4 regions of the Janthinobacterium sp. PSRC1-1 genome follow, and region 4 is predicted to be linked to each of the others. Evidence: predicted binding sites of a transcription regulator. Region 4 holds the regulator's gene; each other region holds the start of a gene.
What was found. The regulator sigma-54, encoded in region 4, starts transcription at its own class of promoters, with help from an activator protein. The targets are predictions, from matches to a motif close to TGGCANGNAANCTGCTTT.
Positions count from the first base shown of each region.

Region 1: a site for sigma-54 is predicted at 2,820-2,837, ahead of ACP7DW_RS16065 (urease accessory protein UreD). Genes of this name have one in related genera too.
Region 2: a site for sigma-54 is predicted at 1,303-1,320, ahead of ACP7DW_RS04865 (circularly permuted type 2 ATP-grasp protein). Genes of this name have one in related genera too.
Region 3: a site for sigma-54 is predicted at 1,778-1,795, ahead of cydP (cytochrome oxidase putative small subunit CydP). Genes of this name have one in related genera too.

Region 1 is NZ_JAFCWK010000006.1:373,238-377,083, reverse strand. It holds gene ureC (urease subunit alpha) at 1-1,246, opposite strand, end outside; gene ACP7DW_RS16075 (urease subunit beta) at 1,248-1,577, opposite strand; gene ACP7DW_RS16070 (urease subunit gamma) at 1,599-1,901, opposite strand; gene ACP7DW_RS16065 (urease accessory protein UreD) at 1,923-2,765, opposite strand; gene ACP7DW_RS16060 (two-component system response regulator) at 2,926-3,846, opposite strand, start outside.
Region 2 is NZ_JAFCWK010000002.1:275,530-279,375, forward strand. It holds gene ACP7DW_RS04860 (sensor histidine kinase) at 81-1,220, shown strand; gene ACP7DW_RS04865 (circularly permuted type 2 ATP-grasp protein) at 1,356-2,810, shown strand; gene ACP7DW_RS04870 (alpha-E domain-containing protein) at 2,804-3,748, shown strand; gene ACP7DW_RS04875 (transglutaminase family protein) at 3,748-3,846, shown strand, end outside.
Region 3 is NZ_JAFCWK010000012.1:170,584-174,429, forward strand. It holds gene ACP7DW_RS23080 (sigma-54 interaction domain-containing protein) at 1-691, shown strand, start outside; gene ACP7DW_RS23085 (hypothetical protein) at 984-1,397, shown strand; gene cydP (cytochrome oxidase putative small subunit CydP) at 1,805-1,981, shown strand; gene ACP7DW_RS23095 (cytochrome ubiquinol oxidase subunit I) at 1,978-3,549, shown strand; gene cydB (cytochrome d ubiquinol oxidase subunit II) at 3,561-3,846, shown strand, end outside.
Region 4 is NZ_JAFCWK010000004.1:445,376-449,221, forward strand. It holds gene lptA (lipopolysaccharide transport periplasmic protein LptA) at 1-325, shown strand, start outside; gene lptB (LPS export ABC transporter ATP-binding protein) at 325-1,080, shown strand; gene ACP7DW_RS11320 (RNA polymerase factor sigma-54) at 1,085-2,563, shown strand; gene hpf (ribosome hibernation-promoting factor, HPF/YfiA family) at 2,633-2,995, shown strand; gene ACP7DW_RS11330 (enoyl-CoA hydratase/isomerase family protein) at 3,131-3,846, shown strand, end outside.

The DNA of each region.
Region 1 (3,846 bases), on a different contig from region 4:
CATGCGTGATGGCCGGGTTGATCGTGTACTTGGCGATGTAGCGCTTGGCGCGGAAATTGTCGCTGCGCGCCGTGTCGGGCGCCAGCGGCCCGCGCTGCACCTTCATCTTGTGCGCCGTCTGCCAGGTGCGCATGATCACTTCGCCGACACGGCCCATGGCTTGCGAGTCGGACGACATCATGGAAATGGCGCCGATGTCGTGCAAAATGTCTTCCGCGGCGATGGTTTCGCGGCGGATGCGCGACTCGGCAAACGCCACGTCTTCGGCAATCGCCGGGTCCAGGTGGTGGCACACCATCAGCATGTCCAGGTGCTCGTCGAGCGTGTTGACGGTAAACGGGCGCGTCGGATTGGTCGATGACGGCAGCACGTTGGCCTGTCCCACGGCGGCGATGATGTCGGGCGCATGGCCGCCGCCTGCCCCTTCCGTGTGAAAGGTGTGGATGGTGCGGTCCTTGAAGGCGGCCAGGGTGTGCTCCAGGAAGCCGCCCTCATTCAGGGTGTCGCTGTGCAGCGCCACCTGCACGTCCATGCGGTCGGCCACGGACAGGCAGTTGTCGATGGCGGCCGGCGTGCTGCCCCAGTCCTCGTGCAGTTTCAAACCGATGGCGCCCGCGCGCACCTGCTCTTCCAGCGGCAGCGGCAGGCTGACGTTACCCTTGCCCATGAAGCCCAGGTTCATCGGGAAGGCGTCGGCGGCCGCCAGCATGGCGTGCAGATGCCATGGCCCCGGCGTGCAGGTGGTGGCGGCCGTGCCCACGGCCGGTCCCGTGCCGCCGCCCAGCATGGTCGTCACGCCGCTCATCAGGGCTTCCTCGATCTGCTGCGGGCAGATGAAGTGGATGTGCGTGTCGACGCCGCCGGCCGTGACGATCAGGCCTTCGCCGGCGATGATCTCGGTGGCGCCGCCGATGGAGAGCGTCACGCCAGGCTGGATGTCCGGGTTGCCCGCCTTGCCGATGCCGAAAATCAGGCCGTTTTTCAGGCCGATATCGGCTTTGACGATGCCCCAGTGGTCGAGGATGACGGCATTCGTGATGACGGTATCCATCACCTCGGCCGCGCAGCGCTGCGACTGGCCCATGCCGTCGCGGATCACCTTGCCGCCGCCGAACTTCACTTCTTCGCCGTAGATCGCATAGTCATGCTCGATCTCGATGAACAGTTCCGTGTCGGCCAGGCGGATGCGGTCGCCCTTGGTGGGGCCGAACATCTCGGCATACGCGCTGCGGGGAATGCTGGCCATCTCAATCCTTTCCCGGTGGAGTGTCTTGCAGGTCGCCCATCACTGCGCCATTGAAGCCGTAGACCTTGCGTTCGCCCGCCAGCGCCACCAGTTCCACCGTGCGCTGCTGGCCAGGTTCGAAGCGCACTGCCGTGCCGGCCGTGATATTGAGGCGCATGCCGTAGGCGCGCCAGCGCTCGAAGGCCAGCGCCGGATTGACTTCAAAAAAGTGAAAGTGCGAGCCCACCTGGATCGGCCGGTCGCCCCGGTTGGCCACCACCACGGTGGCCGTGGCGCGGCCCGCATTGAGGCTGATCTCGCCTTCTTCCAATTTGTATTCACCTGGGGTCATGAGGGGCTCCTTCTCAAAAGACTACGGTATCGGATGGTGCACGGTCACCAGCTTGCTGCCATCGGGGAAGGTCGCTTCCACCTGGATATCGGGGATCATCTCGGCGATGCCGTCCATGACGTCGGCGCGCGAGAGTATCTTGCTACCGTCCGACATCAGCTGCGCCACCGACTTGCCATCGCGCGCGCCTTCCATGATGGCGGCGCTGATCAGGGCCACCGCTTCGGGATAATTCAATTTCAAGCCGCGCGCCAGGCGCCGTTCGGCCAGCAGCGCGGCCGTAAAAATGAGCAGCTTGTCTTTTTCGCGGGGAGTCAGGTCCATGGTTTTCCTAGTCTTTCCTGTTCAAGTGTTCCAGATGCGGGGCACGACGGCGTCGCGTCCCAGCATGGCGGGGCGCAGCAGAAGCCAGGCGGCCAGCATGATCCGGCGCGCCGCCTCGCTGTCGCCGCACAGCAGGCGCACCACCACCAGCGCTTTCATGTGCGTGGCGCCAAACACGGCGCCGGCCGGCACGGCGATCTCGCGCACGGCCGCCAGTACCGATGAAGAAACGGGTGTGCCGACGGCGATCAGGGTGGCGCATACCGTGTGGCCGGCCAGCCCCAGGGGACTGGCCATCAGCGCGCCGCCTCCCGCCAGCACGCCCTGCTCCCACCACAGCAGCTTGCCGCCACGGCGGATCTGCACCTGCTGGCTGATGCTGCCCGTGTTGAACATTTCGCCCGAGGCGCTGCGGCCCAGGCAGACGATGTCGCAGCCGATGTAGCTGGCATCGAGCGCCAGTTCCACCTCGTGACGCAGGCGCACGCACGCCTGGTCGAAGAAAATGCTTTCCTGCGGCAGCCACTCGATGGCGGCGCCGGTACCCGCGCGCAGCACGATGTGCTGACCCGAGACGTGGCCATTCGCGCGGTACCACTTGGCGGCGCCCGGTGACGTGAGCAAGGCGTGTGCGCCCGCGCCCACCGTGGCGTCGACGGCCAGCTGGTCGCCGCCCACCACGCCGCCTGGCGGATGGATGATGATGGCGTGGCAGACGGCATCGCCTTCCGGGTACAAGGGCTTTTGCACGCGCAAAGGGCCGCGGTGCGTGCGCTCGACCAGGCGGCTGACGCCATCGTGCAGCGCAAAACCGAGGCGCAAATGCGCCTGCCAGGCGCCGTGCGCGCTGGGCTGTGAAGGCATGGCTGGATGGGTACTGTCTGGCATGCGGGGCAATCGCGTAAATAAGCGATTACCTAAGCAGGATATGTGCCAGCGTCAGAGGAATAAAAAGTGAGCATCCTGCACCGCGCTGCTGCGAATGCACCGGCATGGTGCATCGGCCGCACCGCGGCGTGTATGTTCAGGCCACGGCCAGGGTGCGCCGCTCACGCAGCAAGGCCGTGAATGGTGCGGCAGCCAGGGGCCGGCTGAAATAATAGCCCTGCATTTCGTCGCAGCCGTGTTCCGTCAGGAAGTCCACCTGTTCGCGCGTTTCCACGCCTTCGGCGATGACGCGCATGTCCAGGTTGTGTGCCAGCGAGATGACGGAACGGGCGATGGCCGCGTCACTGCTGCTGGTGGTGACGTCGTCGACGAAGGATTTGTCGATCTTCAGCACGTCGATGGGAAAACGCTTCAGGTAGCCCAGGCTGGAATAGCCGGTGCCGAAGTCGTCGAGGGAAATGCCCACGCCGATATCCTTCAGGCGCGTCAGCGCCGCCACCGCCTTGTCCGGGTCGCCCATCACCGTGCTTTCCGTGATCTCGATACCCAGGCAGGCGGGCGCGATGCCGTATTTACGCAATACCGCCTCGACGAAAGGCACCGTGCGATCCTGCGCGAACTGTTTACCGGACAGGTTGACGGCCACCTTGATGCTGCCCAGGCCTGCGTCGTGCCAGGCGCGGATCTGGGCGCAGACGCTTTCCAGCACCCATTCGCCGATGGCCGTGATCAGGCCGTATTCCTCGGCCAGCGCGATGAACAGGCCCGGCGACACCTTGCCCAGCACCGGGTTCTCCCAGCGCAGCAGGGCTTCCGCGCCCAGCAAGGCGCCCGTGCGCAAGCACATCTGCGGCTGGTAGTGCACTTCGAATTCATCGCGGCAGATGGCGCCGCGCAGCTGCTGCTGCATGGCCAGGCGGGCGCGGATATCGCTGCCCATGCGCTCCGTGAAGAAGGCGTAATGATCGCGCCCCATTTCCTTGGCGCGCACCAGGGCCGTGTCGGCGTGGCGCAGCACGTCGTCGAGGCTGTCGCCGTCGGCCGGGCACATGGCGAT
Region 2 (3,846 bases), on a different contig from region 4:
GCGCGCCACCCAATAGGAGGATACTGACGGCATGCGGTGCGGCCAGCATGGCTGGTGCGCCGTTCTGCCTTGGAGGAAGCGTGTCGCTCTCGACTGAACATCCGCTTGCGCCGCCGCGGCCGCTCCAGCGCGCGCAACGCATCTTCGCCTTGCGCGATGCCGTGCTGGCCGAATGGGAACATCGCGTGCGCGCCAGCGTGCGCGGCGCCGAACAATTGCTCACACCCATATTGATCAACACCCTGCCCGCCTTCTTCGACAACCTGGCCGAGGCGCTGACCCCGGGCCATGCGCGCGAAAACGCCGCCAGCAACAGCAACGTGCCGGCCGTGCATGGCAATGAACGGGCGCGCATGACCGATTACGGGCCGGAACAGGTGATCCAGGAATACCAGATTTTCCGCGACTGCTTCGCCGCCGTCGCCCTCGAGGCGGGCGTGTCCCTGCGGCGGCGCGACTGGCGCATCATCAACGATTCGATCGACACGGGCATCCGCGAATCGATACGCGAGTTCACGGCCATGCATGAAAGTTTCCGGCGCCGCATCGCCGCCGGCCTGTCGCACGACATGCGCAACCCCTTGGCCGTCATCGCCACCAGCGCCCAGTTGCTGCAGCTGCAAGCCGACCCTGCCAGGGTGCAGGAGCTGGCACGCAAGATCGGCGAACAGAGCAAGCGCCTCGACGCGATGATCGAGGAATTGCTCGATACCCTCAGCTACCAGCGGGGCCAGCGCCTGCCGCTGGCCTTGAGCCAGTTCGACATCCTGCCGCTGGCGCAAGCCGTGTGCGGCCAGGTCAACCTGCAACAATCTGGCCGCTGCGTGCTCACGGGCCAGTCCGTCACGGGCTGGTGGTGCGAAAACTCGCTGCGCCGCGCGCTGGAAAACCTGATCAGCAATGCCGTCAAATATGGCGACGACAGCCCCATCGCCGTGCACGTGGCGCACGCCCACGAACGCATGATACTAACCGTCCACAACCGTGGCCACGCCATCGCCACGGAGCAGATGGCGCGCATCTTCGACTACTTGCGGCGCGACAACCACGCGCCCGCACCCGGCTGGGGCATCGGCCTGCCCTTTGTGCAGAACGTGGCCGAAAGCCATGGCGGCAGCGTGGCCGTCGACAGCTCGCCGCAAGCGGGCACCACCTTCATCCTCGACCTGCCCATCGATTGCCGCCCCTTCGTGCCTGCGGCCGATAGCCCCAGAAACTGACGCCGTGCGCACCAAAGCGGTGCGCATGCCCCGTGAACGCCACAAAAGTGGTCATGATTGCACTTTCCGGCCATCGCCTGACTGGCACGCTTCCTGCTGAGCTATACATAGACACGGCTCAAGGGAAATCACAACATGGCAAATTTTTTCAATGAAATGACTGCAAATGACGTGGGGGCGGACAGCAAGGTACGTGAACACTATCGTGAATTTGACAGCTGGCTGGCGCAGCAATCGCCCGAGACCATCGCCCGCAAGCGGGCCGAGGCCGACCTGACGTTCCGCCGCGTCGGCATCACCTTCGCCGTGTATGGCGACGATGCCGGCACGGAACGCCTGATTCCGTTCGACACCATCCCGCGCATCATTCCCGCCGCCGAATGGGCACAGATGCAAACGGGCCTGGTGCAGCGCGTGCAAGCCTTGAACATGTTCATCCATGATATTTATCATGAGCAAAACATTATCAAGGCGGGCATCATTCCCGCCGAGCAAATCTACAAGAATGCCCAGTACCGCCCGGAAATGCAGGGTATCGCCGTCGCTTCCGACATTTACGCCCACATCGCCGGTGTCGATATCGTGCGCGCGGGCCAGGGCGAATTTTATGTGCTGGAAGACAATTTAAGGGTGCCGTCCGGCGTGTCCTACATGCTGGAAGACCGCAAGATGATGATGCGGCTGTTCCCGGAACTGTTCGCCCGCAACCGCATCGCCCCCGTCGACCATTACCCGGACATGCTGCTTGACAACCTGCGCTCCGTCGCGCCGATGGGCGTCGATGACCCCACGGTCGTCGTCATGACACCGGGCATGTATAACTCGGCCTACTTCGAACATGCGTTTCTGGCCCAGCAGATGGGCGTGGAACTGGTCGAAGGCAAGGATCTGTTTGTCAACGACAATTCCGTGTACATGCGCACCACGCGCGGCCCCAAGCGCGTCGACGTGATTTATCGCCGCGTCGACGACGATTTCCTCGACCCGCTGGCCTTCCGCTCGGACTCCTCGCTGGGCGTGCCGGGCCTGCTGTCCGTGTATCGCGCGGGACGAGTGACGCTGGCGAACGCCATCGGCACGGGCGTGGCCGACGACAAGTCGATCTATCCGTTCGTGCCCGACATGATCAAATTCTACCTGTCGCAGGAACCGATCCTCAACAACGTGCCCACCTACCAGTGCCGCAAGAGCGCCGACCTGTCCTACGTGCTGGCGAACCTGGCAAAACTCGTCGTCAAGGAAGTGCATGGCGCGGGCGGCTACGGCATGCTGGTGGGACCGGCGTCGAGCGCCGCGCAGATCGAGGATTTCCGCCAGCGCCTGCTGGCCAATCCGGGCGGCTACATCGCCCAGCCGACCCTCGCCCTGTCCGCCTGCCCCACGTATGTGGAGGCCGGCATCGCGCCGCGCCACATCGATCTGCGCCCGTTCGTGCTGTCTGGCAAGACCATTTCCATGGTGCCCGGCGGCCTGACCCGCGTGGCGCTCGGCGAAGGCTCGCTGGTGGTCAATTCCTCGCAAGGGGGCGGCACCAAGGATACCTGGGTACTCGAAGATACATCCGCTTTTGCAGGAGAAAAAACATGCTGAGCCGCACCGCCGATCATTTGTTCTGGATGGCCCGCTACACGGAGCGGGCGGAAAACACGGCGCGCATGCTCGACGTCAACATGCAAACGTCCATGCTGCCCCAGTCCGAGCAGGACGCGGAACAGGGCTGGCGCGCCACGCTGGGCATTTCCGAGCTGCAAAGCGCCTACGATGACAAATATGGCCGCTTCCACACGCGCGACGTGCTCGACTTCATGGTGCGCGACCCGAACAACCCGTCGTCGATCCTCGCCTGCCTGACGGGCGCGCGCGAAAACGCCCGCGCCGTGCGGGGCACCCTGACGACGGAAGTGTGGGAAATCCAGAACGCCACCTGGCTCGACATGCAGAAGCGATTGAACAGCAATCTGCTGGAAACGGACCCCAGCGCCTTCTTCGAATGGGTCAAATACCGCTCGCATCTGTCGCGCGGGGTCACGTTGGGCACCATGCTCAAGGACGAGGCGATCCACTTCATTCGCCTGGGCACCTTCCTGGAGCGGGCCGACAACACGGCGCGCATCCTCGACGTGAAGTTCCACGGCGCGCGCGACACCTCGAAAGACATCACCCAGCGCGACTTTTACTACTGGGCGGCGCTGCTGCGCTCCGTTTCCGGCTTCGAAATCTACCGCAAGGTCTACCGCGACGTCATCACGCCGGCACGCGTGGCGGAACTGCTGATGCTGCGCGGCGACATGCCCAGGTCCTTGCTTGCCTGCATGGATGACGTGGTGGAAAACTTAAAACATATCCGCAATGACGTGTCGGCCGATACGGAAAGGTTTGCGGGAAAACTGCATGCGGAGCTGAAATTCGGCCATATCGACGACATCATGAAGGCGGGTTTGCACCTGACCCTGACGGAGTTTCTGGAAAACATCTACGAGCTGGGCAACCGCGTCAGCCGCGACTTCCTCGTTCCCCTGGCGGCCTGATGCAGCTCACTATCCGCCACGAAACCCATTACGCCTACAGTGCGCCGCTGGCCTACACCATCCAGCAGCTGCACCTGACGCCGCGTATCGAGCCGCAG
Region 3 (3,846 bases), on a different contig from region 4:
GTTTGGCCATGAAAAAGGCGCGTTCACCGGCGCTACCGCGCGCAAGCCGGGCCTGGTTGAAACGGCACAGGGCGGCACGTTGTTCCTGGATGAGATCGGCGATGTGCCGCTGGCGATGCAGGTAAAATTGTTGCGTTTGATCGAGTCTGGCACCTATCGGCGTGTCGGCAGCATCGAGACGCAGCATGCCAATTTTCGACTGGTGGCGGCGACCCACAAGTCGCTGGAAAAAATGATGACGGAGGGCGCCTTTCGCGCCGACTTGTATTACCGTATCAGCGCCTTCCCTATTCACTTGCCGGCGCTACGCGAGCGCAGCGATGACATCGCGCTCCTGGTTCATTCGTTCTTGCAGCATAGTATCTCCGGCCAGCGCCGCCTGACAATTGAACCACAAGCGCTGCTGCAACTACAGTTGCGCGCATGGCCGGGCAATATCCGCGAATTGCGCAATGTACTTGAGCGCGCGCGCCTGTTTGCCGACGATGGCGTGATCCGCTGCGAACATTTGCCATCCGCGCTGGGGCCGTCTACGCCACTACCGGCGCTGCCGATCGACACCATTCCGATCGGCGCCTCGTTGACGGAGGCTATCGCCACCTTTACCGGCACCCGCAGCGAACTGGCGACGAAACTCGGCATCAGCGAGCGCACGCTGTACCGGCGCCTGAAGAAGCTAGGCCTGGCTTGATAGCGCCGGAGGACTGCCAGTGGCGGTCAGCTTTTGGCAGCAAGTTCTGCCAGAATTGACTGCCATGCGGTCTCTGCAAGGCAGAATAGCTGCGGGGGATATTGCAAGTCATTGATTGCATGATGGAATATTTATTCAATGTAGATATGGCGCGCATATTGCTATGTATGAAATTACGGGGCGTCCGTTGCGCGCCAGTCAGCGTGTGATGTTTTGTCATTCGCGCTGCTGGGCAAACAGGCATCTTTCCTTTAGCTGGTCTGCTATGCAGGTAATTTTTACAGGAGTTCGCATGAAAAAACCGATGTTGGTGGGTGCTGGTTTGTTGGCGGTATCGTTGTCTGGTCAAGCTGCCGAATTATTTTTGACGATCAATAGCGGCAGTCCCATGACGCAAGCTGCCGGCTTGGTACTGGCCAGTCAGGCGATCGAGCAAAAAGCCACGGTACGCGTGCTGTTATGTGATGCTGGCGGCGACATTGCTGTCATCGGCAAGGCAATGCCAAGCCTGAAGCCCCGCAATGTGACGACCCAGCAAATGCTGCAGGGATTGATCAAGAGCGGCGCCAAGGTCGAGGTCTGCGCATTGTACTTGCCAAATGCCGGGCGCCAGGCTAGCGACTTGCTGGACGGTGTAACAGCGGCCATACCTGCAGACGTGATTGCTTATTTGCTCAAGTCCGAGGTGAAAACGCTGGCGTTCTGACTACCAGGTTAAACAGTTTCAGGGAATGCATTCGCAATCCCGATGAAAAGCTTCCCTCCGAGGAAGCTTTTTTACATAAAAGCACTGTGTTCATGTCCGAGGCGCATCGGTACCGATTACGCCATGTGAGATTGCCCTCGCTGGCAAGGGCGGCGCTTTTGCCATTTACGGCGACATGGCAATCGAGGTTGCCAGCCAGAAAATAAACAGCAACCACCGGTTTCACACCGTCACGCCACATGGCGCAATCAAGACAGAGGCTGTCAGTCATGGCAGTGACTGACAGTGTGACGGTAAATTGCGCTGCCATATTTCAGCACTGCTATCAATAAAAATCTTCAACTCCTTGTTTTTAATTGATTAATTAGAAAAAATTTCATTGGCATGAAAACTGCTGTAGAGAAGATATGCAACCTATTGACCACCGCCTCCTGCGCCAGTTAATCATCGCTGTGCTGATCAAGATCATTGTCTTGACCGCACTGTGGTGGGCATTCGTGCGCGACGCCCGCGTCAGCGTCGATGGAGATGGCGTCTCAGACCGGATCAGTGGCATAACATCTTCTCAAGGAGCAAGAAAGTGATTTCAGAACAATTGGTGGACTTGTCGAGGCTACAATTTGCCGCCACGGCGATGTACCACTTTCTTTTCGTGCCGCTCACCGTTGGTATGGTGTGGTTGCTGGTGATAATGGAAAGCGTCTACGTGATGACCGGCAAGGTGATCTGGAAAGACATGACGCGCTTCTGGGGTAAGTTGTTCGGGATCAATTTTGCGCTCGGCGTCACCACCGGCATCACGCTCGAATTCCAGTTCGGCACCAACTGGGCGTATTACTCGCATTATGTCGGCGACATCTTCGGCGCGCCGCTGGCGATCGAAGGCATGATGGCGTTCTTCCTCGAGTCGACGATGATCGGCCTGTTCTTCTTCGGCTGGAACCGCCTGAGCCGGCCGCAGCATCTGCTGGTGACGCTGCTGATGGCGATCGGCACCAACTTGTCTGCGTTGTGGATATTGATTGCGAATGGCTGGATGCAAAATCCGGTCGGCTCCGAATTCAGTTACCTGACGATGCGCATGGAAATGGTCGATTTCTGGGCCGTGGTGTTCAATCCGGTGGCGCAGGCCAAGTTTGTGCATACGGTATCGGCCGGCTATGTCACCGGCGCGATGTTCGTGCTGTCGATTTCGAGCTGGTACTTGCTCAAGGGCCGCAATATCGAATTCGCCAAGCGCAGCTTCCGCGTGGCGGCCGCGTTCGGCCTGGCGTCGGTGCTGAGCGTGATTGTCCTCGGCGACGAGTCCGGCTACACCGTGGGCGAAGCCCAGCAAACGAAGATGGCGGCGATCGAAGCGATGTGGGAAACCAAGCCAGCGCCCGCCAGCCTGACCCTGGTGGCCAGCATCAATGAAGCTGAATCGAAGAACAATTGGGAAATCGAGGTGCCGTGGGTCATGGGATTGATCGGCACCCGCTCGGTGAGCAAGCAAATCCCCGGCATCCACGACATCAAGATCAAGAACCGCGAGCGCATCATCAACGGCATGCTGGCCGTGACGGCGTTGGAAACGCTGCGCAAGCATCGCCTTGACACCGTCGCGCTGCAGGTGTTCGAGCGGCATAAGGCAGATCTCGGTTTTGGCCTGTTGCTAAAAAAATATGTCGTCGATGTCAATCAGGCCACCCCGGAAATGATCGCGCGCGCCGTCAACGACACGATGCCACGCGTGACGCCGATGTTCTGGGCTTTCCGCATCATGGTGGGCCTGGGCGTGGCGATGCTGCTGCTGTTTGGCCTCGCGTTCTGGAGTACGCTGAAATCGACGTGTTCGAAAAAGCCGTGGCTACTGAAGTGGGCGTTGTGGATGCTGCCAGCACCGTGGATCGCCTGCGAACTGGGCTGGTTCGTCGCCGAATATGGCCGCCAGCCGTGGACTATTTATGGCGTGTTGCCAACCCACATGAGCGTCTCCACGCTCAGCGTCAATAACCTTTATGGCTCGCTGGCCGGCTTCATCGTGTTCTACACGGTGCTGCTGATCGTCGAGATGTTCTTGATGGTCAAGTTCGCGCGCCAGGGACCGGGCAGCCTCGGCACCGGCCGCTATCAGCAAGATGTTGCTCGTCATTCGCCCATACAGGCATAAGGAGAACCAAGATGCTCGATTATTCCACTCTTAAAATCATCTGGTGGCTGCTGGTGGGCGTGCTGTTGATCGGCTTTGCGATCATGGATGGGCACGATATGGGTGTGGGCACGCTGCTGCCATTCGTCGGCAGGAGCGACATCGAACGGCGCGTCGTCATCAACACGGTCGGCCCGCACTGGGATGGCAACCAGGTCTGGTTCATCACCGCCGGCGGCGCCTTGTTTGCGGCCTGGCCGATCGTGTATGCGACCGCGTTCAGCGGCTTTTACTGGGCCATGATGCTGGTGCTGTGGG
Region 4 (3,846 bases):
GGCCGATCCCGGCAAGCTGGCCACCTTCCGCCAGAAGCGCGATGGCGCCGGCGACCTGTGGGTGGAAGGCGAGGCGGAGCGCGTGGAATACGATAACAAGACGGAAGTGGTGAAACTGTTTTCCAAGGCCAAGCTGACGCGCCTGGAAGGCACGAAAGTGACCGACGTGGCCAACGGCGCCTTCATCTCGTATGACAGCCGCAAGGAAGTATTCAAAATGGAAAATTCCGACAGCGGCACCAGCACGCCCGATGGCGGCAGCGTGCGCATGGTGATCCAGCCGAAGCCCAAGGCGCCGGCCACGCCCGCACCAGGAAAGAACTAATGGACAATACACGTTGCGGCAGCACCCTGATCGTTCGCGGGCTGCAAAAAACCTATGGCAAGCGGCAAGTCGTGCATGATGTCTCGCTGCAAGTCGAATGCGGCGAAGTGGTGGGATTGCTGGGCCCGAACGGCGCCGGCAAGACCACCTCGTTCTACATGATCGTCGGTCTGGTGCCGTCGGACGGCGGCACCATCGACATCAGCGGCGTGGACATTTCCCGCCTGCCGATCCACCGCCGCGCGCAGATGGGCCTGTCGTATCTGCCGCAGGAAGCGTCCGTCTTCCGCAAGCTGACGGTGGAAGACAATATCCGCGCCGTGCTGGAAATCCAGACCGTCGAAGGCCGCCCCCTGAAGAAGGCCGAGATCGAGGAGCGCCTGGATAAATTGCTGGCCGACTTGCAAATTGAAAAGTTGCGCGAGAACCAGGCGCTGTCGCTGTCGGGCGGCGAGCGCCGCCGTGTGGAAATCGCCCGCGCGCTGGCGACCGACCCGCGTTTCGTGCTGCTCGACGAACCGTTCGCCGGTGTCGACCCGATCGCCGTGATCGAGATCCAGCGCATCGTGCGCTTCTTGAAGGAGCGCAATATCGGCGTGCTGATCACCGACCATAATGTGCGCGAGACGCTGGGTATCTGCGACCGTGCCTACATCATCAACCAGGGCTCGGTGCTGGCGTCGGGACGCCCCGACGACATCATCGCGAACGAGTCGGTGCGCCGGGTCTACCTGGGCGAACACTTCCGCATGTGAGCCAATGAAACAATCATTGCAGCTGCGCACTTCGCAGCACCTGGCACTGACGCCGCAGTTGCAGCAATCGATACGCCTGTTGCAATTGTCTACCCTGGAATTGCACCAGGAACTAGAGCAACTGCTGACGGACAATCCCTTGCTCGAGCGCCTCGACGATCCGCTCGATCATTCGCTGCGCCTGCTGTCCGACGGGGCCCTGAGTTCCACGGCCGCGCCGGCCGAAGCGCCGCCCCAGCCGCCCGGCCAGGAGGCGCCTGCGGCGCCGGCCGAAGCGGAGGCGTTTGACGGCGAGGCGGGCGAGGGCCCGGCCGCCGCGGACGGCGGCGACAGCGACTGGAGCGAGGCGAGCCGGGGCAAGGCGCCCGACGACGAAGATTCGCGTCCGCAATTGGAGGCCCATCACTGTACCCTGCGCGAACACCTGATGGAGCAGATGCGCGTGACGGTGCTCGAATTGCGCGACCGCGCGCTGGTCGAGCTGATCATCGACGCGCTCGACGACAATGGCTACCTGGAAGAGTCGCTCGACGACATCCTGGCGCGCCTGCCGGAAGAGCTGGAAATCGACGCCGACGAGATGCGCACGGCCTTGTCCCTGTTGCAAAGTTTCGATCCGCCCGGCGTGGGCGCGCGCAATGCGTCCGAATGCCTGGCGCTGCAAATCAAGCGCTTGCCGCAGGTCGCCATGGTGACGCGGCGCATGGCCCTCGTCATCGTGGAAAAGCACCTGGCCTGGTTTGCCCAGCGCGATTTCAACAAGCTGAAAAAAGCCCTCGATTGCGACGAGGAAGACTTGCGCGAGGCGCAGACGGTGATTCGCCAGTGCAATCCGCATCCGGGCGCCGTGTTCGCCTCGGACGTGTCCGATTACGTGGTGCCCGACGTCGTCGTCAAGCGCGCGCGCAATGGCTGGCAAGTCACCCTGAACAACGACGTCATGCCGCGCCTGCGCGTCAACGCCATGTACGCCAACTTGCTCAAGCAGGGCAAGGGCGAGGGCGCCATGGGCGCACAGTTGCAGGAAGCCAAGTGGCTGATCAAGAATATGCGCCAGCGCTTCGACACGATCCTGCGCGTGGCGCAGGCGATAGTAGAAAGACAAAAGAACTTTTTCTCGCATGGGGCCGTTGCCATGCGCCCCCTTGTGCTCCGTGAAATAGCTGATACACTGGGTTTACACGAGAGTACTATCTCGCGGGTAACAACTCAAAAGTACATGCTGACCCCGCACGGCATGTTCGAGTTGAAATATTTCTTTGGTAGCCACGTCGCCACCGAAGCGGGGGGCGAAGCGTCATCGACGGCGATACGGGCATTGATCGTGCAACTGACAGGAGCAGAAGACCCTAAAAATCCTTTATCCGACAGTAAGATTGCGGACATGCTGGGGGAACAAGGCATGGTGATTGCGCGACGTACTGTTGCCAAATACCGGGAAGCGTTGAAAATTCCGCCAGTGAGCCTGCGTAAGTGTTTGTAAGTTTTTTTCGGTTCCTCTGCGGGCCGGATAGGATGGACCGCACGAACCCGATCATCTTTAGGAGTGTGTATGAATCTCACCATCAGCGGACATCATCTCGAAGTGACACCAGCCATCCGTGAATACGTACAAACGAAGCTGGAGCGCGTGAAACGTCATTTCGATCAAGTTATCGATATCGCCGTGATTCTGACCGTGGATAACCTCAAAGAGAAAGAAAAACGTCAAAAGGCCGAAGTCAACCTGCGTCTGAGTGGCAAAACTGTCTATGTGGAAAGCCTGGCGCATGACCTGTATGCCGCCATCGATATCCTGATCGACAAGCTGGACAGGCAAGTGATGAAATACAAAACCAAAGTGCAAGGGCACGGTAAAGAGGCGATCAAGCATCTGCCAGACAACTCCGAGGAAGACGCCGTCGTCGCCGTTTAAGGCCACCCGCTTCCAGCAGTTGTGATCAACTAAGGGCGCACATCTTGCGCCCTTTTTTGCGTCTGGACCTGTTGAACGCAATGTTCCCCGCGCAGGCGCTAGAATATTCGCACTTTCACTTTTTTCCTGCCTGCCATGAGCGACTTCGTCCAGACCTCCATCCGCAACCGCACCGGGCATATCGTGCTCGACCGTCCGAAAGCCTTCAATTCCCTGTCGCTGGAGATGGTGCGCGCCCTGAGTGCTGCCCTGCTGGCCTGGCGCGACGATCCGCAGGTGGACGCCGTCGTCATCCGTTCCAGCAGCGACAAAGCCCTGTGCGCCGGCGGCGACATCCGCTTCTTTTACGATGCGGGCCGGGCCACGCCGCAAGGTGGCAGCGCCTTGCTGGAAGATTTCTTTACGGAAGAATACGCGTTAAATCATGTGATTCATTTCTACCCGAAACCGTATATCGCCGTGATGGATGGCGTGGTGATGGGCGGCGGCATGGGCGTGGCGCAAGCCGGGCCTGGCAACCGCCTGCGCATCGTCACGGGCCGCACGCGCATGGCCATGCCGGAAGTCAATATCGGCTTGTTCCCGGACGTGGGCGGCAGTTATTTCCTGTCCCGCCTGGCCGGCCAGCTGGGCCTGTACCTGGGCTTGACGGGTTTGACGATCAACGCGGCCGATGCCCTGTACACGGGGCTGGCCGATGTCTACCTGCCCGAGGCGCAGATGGGGGCGCTGCTGGCCCTGTTCGACTCGACGCCGGGCGAGGCCTTGCCGGTGGCCATCAAGGCGCTGGCCGCGCCGTTCCAGGCCGAGGCGGGGGCTTCTCCTTTGGCTACCGCGCGCGCGGCGCTGGA